3 linked regions of the Variovorax paradoxus EPS genome follow. The protein of the gene in region 1 interacts with the protein of each later gene in a pairwise test. Links are inferred from orthologs where the notes say so. Each region holds a gene or a part of one and is shown in the gene's direction. Other genes may lie near its edges.

What was found. Proteins that work in one complex are often made in the same cells at the same time.
Region 2: the proteins of glnK (region 1) and glnL interact in binary tests that used the Escherichia coli proteins (3 or more experiments, as listed by UniProt). The link is inferred for Variovorax paradoxus EPS from one-to-one orthologs.
Region 3: the proteins of glnK (region 1) and VARPA_RS15965 interact in binary tests that used the Escherichia coli proteins (3 or more experiments, as listed by UniProt). The link is inferred for Variovorax paradoxus EPS from one-to-one orthologs.

The regions. Positions count from the first base shown.
Region 1 is NC_014931.1:235,362-243,195, forward strand. Bases 2,017-4,756 are described here. They hold glnK (P-II family nitrogen regulator), read left to right. Parts: upstream 2,017-3,087; coding sequence 3,088-3,426; downstream 3,427-4,756. Other genes in these bases: VARPA_RS01105 (TorF family putative porin), read left to right, coding at 2,152-3,021; VARPA_RS01120 (ammonium transporter), read left to right, coding at 3,455-4,756. Also shown: VARPA_RS01095 (fumarylacetoacetate hydrolase family protein), read left to right, coding at 1-363; VARPA_RS01100 (YifB family Mg chelatase-like AAA ATPase), read right to left, coding at 388-1,929; more of VARPA_RS01120, read left to right, coding at 4,757-4,999; VARPA_RS01125 (SMP-30/gluconolactonase/LRE family protein), read left to right, coding at 5,189-6,121; VARPA_RS01130 (LysR substrate-binding domain-containing protein), read left to right, coding at 6,412-7,293; VARPA_RS01135 (FAD-linked oxidase C-terminal domain-containing protein), read left to right, coding at 7,424-7,834. UniProt on the Escherichia coli protein: Involved in the regulation of nitrogen metabolism. Regulates the activity of its targets by protein-protein interaction in response to the nitrogen status of the cell.
Region 2 is NC_014931.1:1,990,622-1,993,418, forward strand. It holds glnL (nitrogen regulation protein NR(II)), read left to right. Parts: upstream 1-757; coding sequence 758-1,837; downstream 1,838-2,797. Other genes in the region: glnA (type I glutamate--ammonia ligase), read left to right, coding at 1-107; VARPA_RS09020 (hypothetical protein), read left to right, coding at 241-753; ntrC (nitrogen regulation protein NR(I)), read left to right, coding at 1,862-2,797.
Region 3 is NC_014931.1:3,444,678-3,447,875, forward strand. It holds VARPA_RS15965 ([protein-PII] uridylyltransferase), read left to right. Parts: upstream 1-394; coding sequence 395-2,998; downstream 2,999-3,198. Other genes in the region: map (type I methionyl aminopeptidase), read left to right, coding at 1-372; VARPA_RS15970 (sensor domain-containing diguanylate cyclase), read left to right, coding at 3,094-3,198.

The DNA.
Region 1 (7,834 bases):
GCCGATGTGCGCCGCATCACCGTTGGGCTTCAGGTGACCGGACCCGAAGGCTTCGTGCTCGAAGGCTCGAGCTCGCTCACGAAGATCAGCCGCGATCCGTTGGACATCGTGTCGCAGGCTGTTGGCATTCACCATGATTACCCGGACGGCTTCATGCTGTTTCTGGGCACCATGTTTGCGCCGACGCAGGATCGGCATGGGCCGGGGCAGGGATTCACGCATGTCGTGGGGGACCACGTGCGCGTGGGGGCGCCGGAGCTTGGTGCGCTGTTCAACCGGGTTGTGTATGCGGATCAGGCGCCGCGCTGGACTTTCGGGCTGAGTGCGTTGATGCGCAACCTGGGCGCGCGCGGCCTGTTGTAGCCCGGGTCATCGGCGCGGCGTGCCTCACACCACACCGTGCAACCCCCTGCGGTACTGCACCGCCTCCGCCACATGCATAACCTGCACCGTCTCCGACGAAGCCAGGTCCGCAATCGTTCGCGCCACCTTCAGCGCCCGGTGCGTGCTGCGCGCCGACCACCCCAGCTTGGCGGCCGCGTTGTAGATGAACTTCAGCGCCGTGGCGTCCAGCTCCGCATGCTTGTCGATCGCGCTGCCCTGCAGGTTCTGGTTGGCGTGGCCCTGGCGCTGCATCGCGCGTTCGCGCGCCGCCACCACGCGGCTGCGGATGCTCTCGGTCGATTCGCCCGGGGGTGAATTGAGCAGCTGCTCCGCCGACACCGCGGGCACTTCGATGTGCAGGTCGATGCGGTCCAGCAGCGGCCCGCTGAGCTTGCCCTGGTAGCGCGAGACCTGGTCCGGCGTGCAGCGGCAGGACTTCAGCGATGAACCGAGATAGCCGCAAGGGCAGGGGTTCATCGCCGCGATCAACTGGAAGCGCGCAGGAAATTCGGCGCGACGCGCAGCACGAACGATCGTGATCGTGCCGGTCTCCAGCGGCTCGCGCAGCGCTTCCAATGCGGAGCGCGCGAATTCGGGAAATTCATCGAGAAACAGCACGCCGTGATGCGCTCTTGAAATCTCTCCCGGCCGCGGCGGCGAGCCGCCACCCACCAATGCGACGGCGGAAGAGGTGTGATGCGGCGCCGAAGTCGGCCTGCACATCCACCGCTCCGTCGCGAAGCGCCCGCCCAGGCTCGCGACGGCTGCGCTCTCCAGCGCTTCGTCGATGCTCATCGCCGGCAGCAGGCCCGCAAAGCGCTGCGCGAGCATCGACTTGCCCGAGCCCGGCTCGCCCACCATCAACAGGCTGTGGCCGCCGGCCGCGGCGATCTCGAGTGCGCGCTTGGCACCGACATGGCCCTTGACCTCGGCCAGATCCGCGTACTGCGATGCGGCGACGCCCGGTGTGACGTAAATCCGCGCCCAGCCATCGTCGGAGGGTTCGGGTGCCGCGGCCTTGTCCTCCTCGGGCAGGAACTGCCGCACCACATCGAGCAGGTGCCTCGCGCCGTACACCTCTCCGCCGGGCACCAGCGCGGCCTCTTGCGCGCTGTCCATCGGCAGTACCAGCTTCGTCGCGACGCCACGCGTGTGCAGGGCCAGCGCCATGGCCAACGCGCCGCGTACCGGCCGCAACTCGCCCGACAGCGACAGCTCGCCCGCGAACTCGTGCCCCGCCAGCCGCGTGCCCTGGAACTGCCCGCTGGCCGCGAGGATGCCCAGCGCAATCGGCAGATCGAAGCGGCCGGAATCCTTCGGCAAGTCGGCTGGCGCGAGGCTCACCACGATCTTTTTGTTGTTCGGAAACTCCAGGCCCGCGTTCTGGATGGCCGAACGCACCCGGTCGCGCGATTCCTTTACCTCGGTTTCCGCCAGCCCCACGAGCGTGAAACTGGGCAAACCGTTCGCCAGATGCACCTCGACCGTGACATCGGCCGCTTCCAGCCCAAGCAAAGCGCGGCTTTGCACCAAAGACAGACTCATTTTTCTCCCTCTCCCCAAGATGGTGCATCCATCTTTTGTTGACCCCGCGGCCGCGCGGCACGGTGGTGCCTGCAACCGATCGAAACAACGCTTGTAACGAATTGGCGCTCATCGGCAGCCGTTCGCTCCCTGCTGGATGAAGGTATTCGTGCACTTTGGCACGCTCCCTGCTTTGAGGGTGTCAGGTCCCCCAACACTTACTTACTCGCGAGGAGTTTCCCGATGACGCACCGTTCCGCCGTTCAGGCGCTGATCGTTCTGGCCACTGCATTGACCGCATCGGGCGCCGCCCTGGCGCAGACGGCTCCGGCAGATCCGGCGCCGGCCCCGGCTCCCTCGCTGACCGGCAACATCTCGCTGACCACGAACTACAAGTTCCGCGGCCAGGACCAGGACATGATCGGCCGCAACGACTACGCCAAGACCCGCGGCCTGAAGCCCGCCATCCAGGGCGGTTTCGACTACGCCTTCGGCGACAGCGGCTTCTACGTGGGCAACTGGAACTCGAGCGTCAACTGGCTCAAGGGCAACAGCATCGAGACCGACCTGTACGGCGGCTACAAGTTCAAGGCCGGCCCGGTCGACATGGACGTCGGTGCCCTCACCTACATCTACCCGGGCAACTCCGCCGGCAACACCACCGAGCTCTACCTTGGCGCCACCTACGCCGACGAAACCTTCGGCTCGTTCACCGCCAAGTACTCGCACACCGTGTCGAAGGACTACTTCGGCTACGCAGGCAACAAGGCCGGCTCGGGCCTGAAGGGCCGCAACACCGGCTACCTGAACCTCGCGTACAGCAAGGAAATCGTGCCCAAGGTCACGCTGAAGGCAGCCGTTGGCTTCACCAACATGTCCAGCGACATCCGCAGCCTGGGCTACAAGAGCTATGTCGACTACAACGTCGGCGCCTCGTACGACTTCGGCAACGGCCTGTCGCTCACCGGCTCGGTGCAGGGCGCCAACAAGAAGGCGAACTACCAGGTCGTCGCGAACCCGGGCCTGGAGATCCCCGACTTCGGCACCTTCGGCACGACGTACTACTCGCCGAACAAGGCGCGCTTCATCCTCACGCTGACGAAGACGCTCTAAATAAAAACAACGAGGTGCGGCCCAAGCTGCCGCACCATTTCATTTCCATCCAAAGGAGAAGTTCACATGAAGCTGGTCACAGCCATCATCAAACCGTTCAAGCTCGACGAAGTGCGTGAAGCACTGTCGGCGATCGGCGTGCAGGGGATCACCGTCACCGAGGTGAAGGGCTTCGGCCGCCAGAAGGGCCACACCGAGCTCTACCGCGGCGCGGAGTACGTGGTCGACTTCCTGCCCAAGGTCAAGATCGAAGCGGCCGTCTCCGACGACCTGGTCGATCGCGTGATCGAAGCCGTCGAAGGTGCCGCCCGCACCGGCAAGATCGGCGACGGAAAGATCTTTGTCTACAACCTCGAGCAGGTCGTACGCATCCGCACCGGCGAAACGGGCCGCGAAGCCCTCTGATCGTGTTTGGCACTAAAGAACAACGACTATGAAAAAACTGCTTGTCTCTCTTGCGCTCGGCCTGAGCGTTCTCGCAGCCGGCACGTCCGGCTTCGCACAGACACCCGCCGCGCCTGCTGAAGCGCCCGCCGCATCCGCGCCGGCTGCCGCAGCACCCGCGGCCGCTCCCGCCGCTGCAGCGCCTGCCGCCGCAGCAGCTGCAGCACCCGCCGCGGCCGAAGCAGCACCTGCTGCCGCACCCGCGCCGTCCTTCAACAAGGGCGACACCAGTTGGATGATGCTGTCCACGCTGCTCGTGATCATGATGACCATCCCCGGCCTCGCGCTGTTCTACGGCGGCCTGGTCCGCAGCAAGAACATGCTGTCGGTGCTGATGCAGGTGATGGTCACGTTCTCGCTGATCGTCGTGCTGTGGCTTATCTACGGCTACAGCCTCGCGTTCACCGAGGGCAATGCCTTCATCGGCGGATTCGACCGGCTCTTCATGAAGGGGATCTTCGATCCGGCCACCGGCGTGTTCGCAGCCGGCGCAACCTTCAGCAAGGGTGTCTACATCCCAGAACTGCTGTTCGCCGCCTTCCAGGCCACGTTCGCCGGCATCACCTGCTGCCTGATCGTGGGTGCCTTTGCCGAACGCGCCAAGTTCTCGGCCGTGCTGCTGTTCATGGTGATCTGGTTCACCTTCAGCTATGCACCGCTGGCTCACATGGTCTGGTTCTGGATGGGCCCTGACGCCTACACCGCCGCCAACGTGGTGGACGCACAGAACGCCAAGGCCGGCCTGATCTGGCAGTGGGGCGCGCTCGACTTCGCAGGCGGCACCGTGGTGCACATCAACGCAGCCGTCGCCGGCCTCGTGGGTGCCTTCCTGATCGGCAAGCGCGTGGGCTACGGCAAGGAAGCCTTCACGCCGCACTCGCTCACGCTCACCATGGTCGGCGCTTCGCTGCTGTGGGTCGGCTGGTTCGGCTTCAACGCAGGTTCGGCCCTGGAAGCCGGCACCAGCGCCGTGCTCGCCTTCATGAACACCTTCTCGGCCACCGCCGCCGCCGTGCTCGCATGGTGCATCGGTGAAGCGCTGATGCGCGGCAAGGCCTCGATGCTGGGTGCCGCTTCGGGCGCCGTTGCAGGCCTCGTGGCCATCACCCCGGCCGCCGGCAACGTCGGCCTGATGGGCGCCATCGTCATCGGCTTCATCGCCGGCTTCGCCTGCCTCTGGGGCGTCAACGGTCTCAAGAAGCTGCTCGGCGCGGACGACTCGCTCGACGTGTTCGGCGTGCACGGTGTCGGCGGTATCGTCGGCGCGCTGCTCACCGGCGTGTTCAACACCCAGGCACTCGGTGGCCCCGGCCTCGTGGGCGACTGGGTCACGGCCAGCGTCGTCTCCAACGGCATCGGTGCCCAGGTCTGGATCCAGCTCAAGGGCGTGCTGCTGACCATCGTGTGGTCGGGCGTGGTGGCGTTCATCGCCTTCAAGATCGCCGACCTCACCATCGGTCTGCGTGTGTCGGAAGAAGAAGAGCGCGAAGGCCTCGACATCTCCTCGCACGGCGAAACCGCCTACAACCGTTGATTCCCTACTGCGGAGCCCTCCGGGGCTTCGCAGCCGGATGACCACCATCCTTTTTCTTCACAAGAACAATTCTTCGTAACGAGTTTTTCAAGCGAGGTCTCCTTTGGATGTTCAGCCCGCGAGCGCTTCGGCGCCAGCGGGCTTTTTTTTGCCTGCCGCGGCCATCGCCAGGGGCACAATCGCCCCACCATGTGGACCTCCCTCGACAACAGCCTCTGCGAGCTCGGCGAATCGCCGTTCTGGCACCCTGAAGAACGCTCCCTCTATTGGCTCGACATCCCTGGCCGCGCCGTGTTGCGAACGCGCGGCGACATCGGAACGACAAGTGCCACGGTCGAGCGATGGGCCCTCTCCACCGAACCCGGCTGCATGGCGCCGGCCCGAAGCGGCGGCCTCGTGATCGCACTGCGCGACGGCATCTACCGCGCGCGCGAATGGGGCGGTGAACTGGTCGCGATGGCGCGCGTCGAGCACGACGTGCGCACCATGCGTTTCAACGACGGCAAATGCGATCCGCTCGGGCGCTTCTGGGGCGGTTCGCTCAACGAGGCGAAAGACCGCGCCAACGCCGCGCTCTACTGCTTCGATGCACGCCCTGGCACCGACATTTCGCCCACGCTTTCGCAGATGGCCAACGAGTCCACCACCGCCAACGGCCTCTCGTTCTCCCCCGACGCGCGCACTCTCTACTGGGCCGACACCGCCGCGCACGTGGTCTGTGCATGGGACTGGGATGCCGAGGCCAACGCGCTCTCGCGCGCCCGCGTGTTCCACCAGTTCGACGCCAAGCCCGAAGGCTGGACACCCGACTCGCCGGTTCGCTACGAAGGCCGGCCCGATGGCGCGACGGTCGATGCCGAAGGGCACTACTGGGTCGCGATGTTCGAAGGCGCGCAGCTGCTGCGCTTCGCGCCGTCCGGTGAAATCGTGGCCTCGGTGCCGGTCCCTCTTCAATGCCCGACCATGCCTTGTTTCGGCGGCGATGACCTCAAGACGCTCTTCGTCACCAGCGGCCGCAAAGGCCGGCCTGCTGCGGAGATCGAACGACTTCCGGCATCGGGCACGGTGATCTCGACGCGCGTCGATACGCCCGGGCTGCCGGTCAGTTTTTTCGAGGACTAGGGTGAGACGTTCAGGGCGCGATCCCGCCGACGGGGTACCTTGCTCCGCGAATGTCCCCCGCCTTCGGCTCCTCCTTGATTTCGCTGCGCAAGGCACCCCATCGGCGTGCTCGTCATTCAGTGCAGTCGTTGATCGGCCAGCACCACGGCAGCGCTCTGTGTGCGCAGGGCATCGGGTGCTCCCCGCAGCGAAATCAAGGAGGAGGGCGAAGCCCGGGGGACATTCGCGGAGGGGAGTACCCGGTGGCCTGTGCACGCGCCCTGAACAGAAGTCCGGAGCGTAAGAACCAAGTGGCTCTCCAGCACATCCCGCCGATCCAATGCCTGCTGACGTTCGAGGCGGTGGCACGTCTGCGGCACGCGGGCCGCGCGGCCGACGAGTTGTGCGTCACCCCCAGCGCCGTCAGCCACCGCATCCGCCAACTCGAAGCGCACGTCGGCTTCAAGCTTTTCGGCCGCAGCGATTTCAGCCTGACGGCCGACGGCGCGGCCTACCTCGCGAACGTGCGCACCGGCCTTGCGGCATTGCAGGCCACGCCGCTGGCCAACGCCGCACCGCGCGCCACACGCCTGCGCATCGCCGTCACGCCGACCTTCAGCCGCCAGTTCCTGATGCCCCGGCTCGAGCTGTTCCGCAACATCTATCCGGACATCGAACTCGTGCTGCAGGTGTCGATCCCGCTACTCGACGTGACGGCCGAGCAGGCCGACCTCGAAGTGCGCTACGGCACCGGCGCCTATGCCGACTGCGAACACCGCCTGCTGCTCGAGGAAGAAGTGGTGCCCGCCTGCAGCCCGAGCTTCCTCAACGAGTTCGGCCCGTTCGACGGCTTTCGCACGGCAGCCGAGATCGCGAGTGCGCGGCTCATCCGCAGCCCGCTCGAACCCTGGGGCACCTGGTTCGCGCACTGCGGCATCGACCAGCCGGAGCCGCACGTCGGCTCGCAGTTCAACGACCTGGGGCTCGTCTACGACGCGGCCGCGAGCGGCTTCGGCGTGGCGCTGGTGCGGCAGAAGATGGGCGCTGCGTGGTTCGAATCGGGCCGTTTGGTGGCGCTCTCCGACCGGGCCGTGCCGTCGCCGCACCGGCACACCATCTGCTGGCAGCCCGGCACCCTCGAGCGCTGGGAGTGCGCGGCCTTCGTCGACTGGCTCGCGCAGAGCCTGCGCTGAGCGGGCGGCCGGGCCCGCCGGCAAAGTTCTTTCAAGCGCGGCGCAAAAAAGCTTCAACCCGGCGCCGCCGCATTTCCGTAGAGTGCGTTACCCCCGAGACATCCGCCAGAAAAGACAAGAGGCCCGCCGCATGAATGCGCCGCTCACTGCCGTCCAGCAAGATTCGCTACAGAAAACGGAGCGCCAGTCGCAAGTCGTGCGCGCGCTGCAGGTCCACCTGCCCGCGCATGCCCTGATCTGGCATGCCGAAGACACCACGCCCTACGAGTGCGACGGCCTCACCGCCTACCGGCAGCGGCCGCTCGTCGTGGCCCTGCCCGAGACCGAGGCGCAGGTCGCCGCCGTGCTCAAGACCTGCCATCAGCTTGGCGTGCCCGTGGTGGCGCGCGGCGCGGGTACCGGGCTTTCGGGCGGCGCGATGCCTCATGCGCTGGGCGTGACGCTCTCGCTCGCCAAGTTCAACCGCATCCTGAAGATCGACCCGGTGAGCCGCACGGCCGTCGTGCAGTGCGGCGTGCGCAACCTCGCGATCAGCGAGGCG
Region 2 (2,797 bases), 1.8 Mb from region 1 along the record:
TCACCGATTCGTACATCGATGCGTACATCGAGCTGAAGATGCAGGAAGTCACCCGCTTCCGCATGGCGACCCATCCGGTCGAGTTCGACATGTACTACTCGCTGTAAAGCGAGCCCCTCGCGGGGAAGTAAGACAAAAGGACGGCCTCGGCCGTCCTTTTTCCTTGACGCGGAACATCTTGTCACCAGTGGCGCGGAATTGCATGAAAATGCGCCTTTGTCGCGCCACCCACCGATTCACATGAAGACTGCTTCTCTCATTTTCCTGGCCGGTTCATTGTTGGCCGCCCTGCCGGCGTCCTCGCAAGAGCGCGTGTGGCGCTGCGGCAATGAATACACCAACAACGCCACCATCGCCCAGCAGAAGGGCTGCAAGGTCATGGAGGGCGGCAACGTCACCGTCGTCCAGGGTGGCGGTGGTACGACGAAGTCCTCGTCGAGCGGCTCGTCGGGCGCTTCCGCCGCGCGTGCGCCGGCCGGCAGCCCGCGCGTCGAAGGCGTCGACCAGCGCGCCCGGGACGGCGAAGCCCGTTCGGTGCTCGAGTCCGAACTCAAGAAGGCCGAGGCGCGCCAGGCCGAGCTGCAGAAGGACTACAACAACGGCGAGCCCGAAAAGCAGGGCAGCGAAGGCCGCAACTACCAGAAGTACCTCGACCGCGTGGCCGAAATGAAGGCCGAACTCGCGCGCAACGAGAGCGACATCGCAGGCATCCGCCGGGAAATCGGCCGGTTGCCGACCAACAAACCCCAGTAATCGCATGGCATTCGGGAAGAAGGCGGTTGGCGCCAACACGCGCTTTCAGACCTTCGACCTGCTGTCCACGCTGATTGCCGTGGTCAACAGCGACGGCTCCGTGCTGTTCGCCAACGCAGGCCTCGAAGACGCACTGGGCACCTCGCGGCGAACGCTCGAAGGCTCGCAATTTGGCGCCTGTTTTCATGAGCCGCAGGTGCTGCGCACCGCGCTCGACGGCGCCAGCAGCAACGACTTCGCCACGCTGCGCTACGAAGCCTTTCTGCGGCGCGTCAATCACGAGCTGATGCCGGTGCAGGTCACGCTCGCGCACGGCGACAAGAAGGGCGAACTCATCATCGAGATGTCGCCGCTCGAGCACCAGGTGCGGCAAGACCGCGAAGAGCGGCTCATCGACCAGGCGCAGGCGAACAAGGAACTCATCCGCAACCTCGCGCACGAGATCAAGAATCCGCTCGGCGGCATTCGCGGTGCGGCGCAGCTGCTGCAGATGGAGGTCGAGTCGCGCGACCTCATCGAATACACCCAGGTCATCATCCACGAGGCCGACCGGCTCCAGACGCTGGTCGACCGCCTGCTGGCGCCGCACCGCCGGCCGCACGTGGTGGGCGACGTGAACATCCACGAAGTCTGCGAACGCGTGCGCTCGGTGATCCTTGCGGAGTTTCCGCGCGACCTGCACATCGAGCGCGATTTCGACGTGTCCATCCCCGAGTTCCGCGGCGACCGCGAGCAGCTCATCCAGGCCACCCTCAACATCGTGCACAACGCCGCGCAGGCCCTGACGGAGCGTCGCGCGGCAGGCGATGCGCAGATCACTTTCAGGACCCGCATCGCCCGGCAAGTGATATTCAACAAGCAGTGGTATCGATTGGCATTGGAATTGCATGTCATCGACAATGGACCGGGTGTGCCGGACACGATCAAGGACCGCATCTTCTATCCGCTCGTATCGGGCAGGGAGGGCGGAACAGGCCTCGGGCTGACCCTTGCACAAACCTTTGTGCAACAGCATCACGGCGTGATCGAGTGCGACAGCGTCCCGGGCCGAACCGATTTCAAGATACTGATACCGCTGCCCTAGCGCAGCACGGCAACAAGGAGATGCATGAAGCCGATCTGGATAGTTGATGACGACCAATCGATCCGCTTCGTGCTCGAGAAGGCCTTGCTGCGCGAAGACTTGCCCACCCGCAGTTTCACGAATACCCGGGAGGTGCTCGCAGCCCTGGAGCAGGCCGACGACGACGAGCAGCAGGGCCCCCAGGTCCTGGTGAGCGACATCCGCATGCCCGGCGGCTCCGGGCTCGATCTGCTCGACAAGATCAAGGCCAAGCACCCCGGCCTGCCGGTCATCATCATGACGGCGTTCTCCGACCTCGACAGCGCCGTCTCGGCCTTCCAGGGCGGCGCCTTCGAATACCTGCCCAAGCCCTTCGACCTGCCGCGCGCGGTCGAGCTCATCCGCCGCGCTGTCGACGAAAGCCAGCGCGAGGAAGTCTCCGAAGAGCGCATGGTCGCCGCGCCCGAAATGCTCGGCCAGGCGCCCGCGATGCAGGACGTGTTCCGCGCCATCGGCCGGCTCTCGCAGAGCAATGTCACGGTGCTGATCACCGGCGAATCGGGTTCGGGCAAGGAACTGGTGGCGCGTGCGCTGCACAAGCACTCGCCGCGCGCCAACGGTCCCTTCGTGGCCATCAACACCGCGGCTATCCCGAAGGACCTGCTCGAGAGCGAACTCTTCGGCCACGAGCGCGGCGCCTTCACCGGCGCGCAGACCATGCGGCGCGGCCGCTTCGAGCAGGCCGAAGGCGGCACGCTCTTCCTCGACGAAATCGGCGACATGCCGTTCGACCTGCAGACGCGCCTCCTGCGCGTGCTGAGCGACGGTCACTTCTACCGCGTAGGCGGCCACAACTCGGTCAAGGCCAACGTGCGCGTGATCGCGGCGACCCACCAGGACCTGGAGCAGCGCGTCAAGCTCGGCGGCTTCCGCGAAGACTTGTTCCACCGCCTCAACGTGATCCGCCTGCGTCTACCGGCG
Region 3 (3,198 bases), 3.2 Mb from region 1 along the record:
GTGGGCCATGCGATCCAGAAGTTCGCCGAGGGCCAGGGCTTCTCGGTGGTGCGCGAGTTCTGCGGGCACGGCGTGGGCCAGCGTTTCCATGAAGAGCCCCAGGTGCTGCACTACGGCCGCCCGGGCACCATGGAAGAGCTCAAGCCCGGCATGATCTTCACGATCGAGCCGATGATCAACGCCGGCAAGCGCGACGTGAAGGAAGACTTCAAGGGCGGCCAGTACGACGGCTGGACCATCGTCACCCGCGACCATTCGCTGTCGGCCCAGTGGGAGCACACCGTGCTCGTCACCGAAACCGGCTACGAAGTGCTGACGCTCTCCGAAGGCAGCCCCCCGCTGCCCTCCTTCGTCACCTCGACAAAAACCTGACGCGCCGAAGCGCGCCCCCGCCGTGATCGAAGCAGCCAAGATCGATGTGGCGACGCTGCGCGAAGCCTATCGCGCGAAAAAGCTCGCCCTTTTCGACACCCTGCGCTTCGCACGCGCGCCCACCCGCAGCGTCCATACGGTGCTGCGCCAGCTCTCGGCGCTGGCCGACCAGACGCTGTGCAGCCTGTGGCAGGAAGCCAATTTCGGCGACTCGCTGACCCTGGCCGCCGTCGGCGGTTTCGGCCGCGGTGAGCTGTTCCCGTATTCCGACGTCGATGTCCTCCTGCTCCTGCCGCCCGAAGGCCACGAGAGCGAGATCGACCCGGCCCGCATCGAAGCCTTCATCGGCCACTGCTGGGACGCCGGGCTCGAAATCGGCTCCAGCGTGCGCACCGTCGAAGAGTGCCTGGCGGAGGCCGAGAAGGACGTCACCGTCCAGACCTCGCTGCTCGAAGCCCGGCTGATCGCGGGCAACAAGAAGCTCTTCGTCGCTTTCCGCCGCCGCTTCACGCGTGCCATCGATCCGCAGGCGTTCTTCGTGGCCAAGTCGCAGGAAATGCGGCACCGCCATCAGAAGTTCGACAACACGCCCTACGCGCTCGAACCCAACTGCAAGGAATCGCCCGGGGGCCTGCGCGACCTGCAGACCATCCTCTGGATGACCAAGGCCGCCGGCTACGGCAGCCGCTGGGACGACCTGGCCAAGAACGGCCTGGCCACCTCTTTCGAGGCGCAGCAGATCAAGCGCAACGAGGCGCTGCTCTCGCTGATTCGCGCCCGCCTGCACGTGATTGCCAACCGGCGCGAAGACCGCCTGGTGTTCGACTTGCAGACCGCCGTGGCTGCCAGCTTCGGCTACGAAAGCGAATCGCAGCGCAAGTCCAGCGAGGCGCTGATGCGCCGCTACTACTGGGCGGCCAAGGCCGTGTCGCAGCTCAACCAGATCCTGCTGCTCAACATCTCCGAGCGCCTGCAGCCCAGCGACGAGCAGCACACGCCGATCAACGAGCGCTTCTACGAGCGCGCCGGCCTCATCGAGATCGCGAGCGACGACCTCTACGAGCGCGAGCCGCATGCGGTGCTCGAGACCTTCCTGCTCTACCAGAAGACCATCGGCGTGAAGGGCCTGTCGGCGCGCACGCTGCGGGCGCTCTACAACGCGCGCCATGTGATGGACAGCAAGTTCCGCAACGACCCGGTCAACCACGAGACCTTCATGCGGATCCTGCTGCAGCCCTACGGCATCACGCATGCCTTCCGGCTGATGAACCAGACCTCGGTGCTCGGGCGCTACCTTCGCGTATTCCGCAGCATCGTGGGGCAGATGCAGCACGACCTGTTCCACGTGTACACAGTGGACCAGCACATCCTGATGGTGCTGCGCAACGTGCGGCGCTTCTTCATTGCCGAGCATGCGCACGAGTACCCGTTCTGCTCGCAGCTCGCGGCCGGCTGGGACAAGCCCTGGATCCTGTACGTGGCGGCCCTCTTCCACGACATCGCCAAGGGCCGCGGCGGCGACCATTCGACGCTCGGTGCGCGCGACGTGCAGCGCTTCTGCAAGCAGCACGGCATCGCGCGCGAAGACTCCAAGCTCATCGAATTCCTCGTGTCCGAGCACCTGGTGATGAGCCAGGTGGCCCAGAAGCAGGACCTGAGCGACCCCGAGGTGATCGGCGCCTTCGCCAAGCGCGTGGGCAACGAGCGCTACCTCACCGCGCTGTATCTGCTCACCATCGCCGACATCCGCGGCACCTCGCCGCGCGTATGGAATGCATGGAAAGGCAAGCTGCTCGAAGACCTGTACCGCTACACGCTGCGCGCCCTCGGCGGACGCATGCCCGACCCGGACGCCGAAGTCGAATCGCGCAAGCGCGAGGCGTTGGTGCAGCTCGCCCTGCATGCCCAGCGCTTCGAGGCGCACAAGGCGCTCTGGGACACGCTCGACGTCGGCTATTTCATGCGGCACGACGCCACCGAAATCGCCTGGCACGCCAAGCAGCTCTCGCGCTTCGTGCCGCCGCCGAACGTGCCGATCGACCCGAAGGCGCCGCCCATCGTGCGCGCGCACCTGTCGCCGGTGGGCGAAGGCCTGCAGGTGGTGGTCTACACGCCCGACCAGCCCGACCTGTTCGCGCGCATCTGCGGCTACTTCGACCAGTCGTCGTTCAGCATCCTGGATGCCAAGGTGCACACCACGAGCAACGGCTATGCGCTCGACACCTTCCAGGTCGTGACCACCTTCCTGCCCGACCACTACCGCGACCTCATCAGCATGGTGGAGTCGGGCCTCGCGCAGACGCTCACCGAAGCCGGCGCCCTGCCCCCGCCGAGCATGGGCCGGGTGTCGCGCCGGGTGCGGAGTTTCCCGATCAAGCCGCGCATCAGCCTCTTGCCCGACGACAAGGCGCAGCGCTGGCTGCTCAACATCTCGGCCAGCGACCGCGCGGGTCTTCTGTATTCGGTGGCGCGGGTGCTGGCGCGCCATCACCTCAATCTGCAGCTCGCCAAGGTCACGACCCTGGGCGAGCGGGTGGAAGACACCTTTCTGATCAGCGGCCCCGAGCTCCAGGGCCAGAAAACGCAGCTGGCCATCGAGAAGGACCTGATGGAAGCGCTGGCCTGAAAGCAGTCAACCGGGGTCGGCGTCGCCGCGTTTTCATCAACTTCTGCAAACAAAAAGATTCATTTTTGAGTCTTTGACCGTTCAGAATGGCCTTCATGGACCCCTTGCTGCTTCAGCTTTCCGACTCGGTTTCTTCCGCCAGGACCCTGGAGGATCTGACGCGTCCCATGCTCGAGATGCTCGAGGCCGTGAGCGGGCTG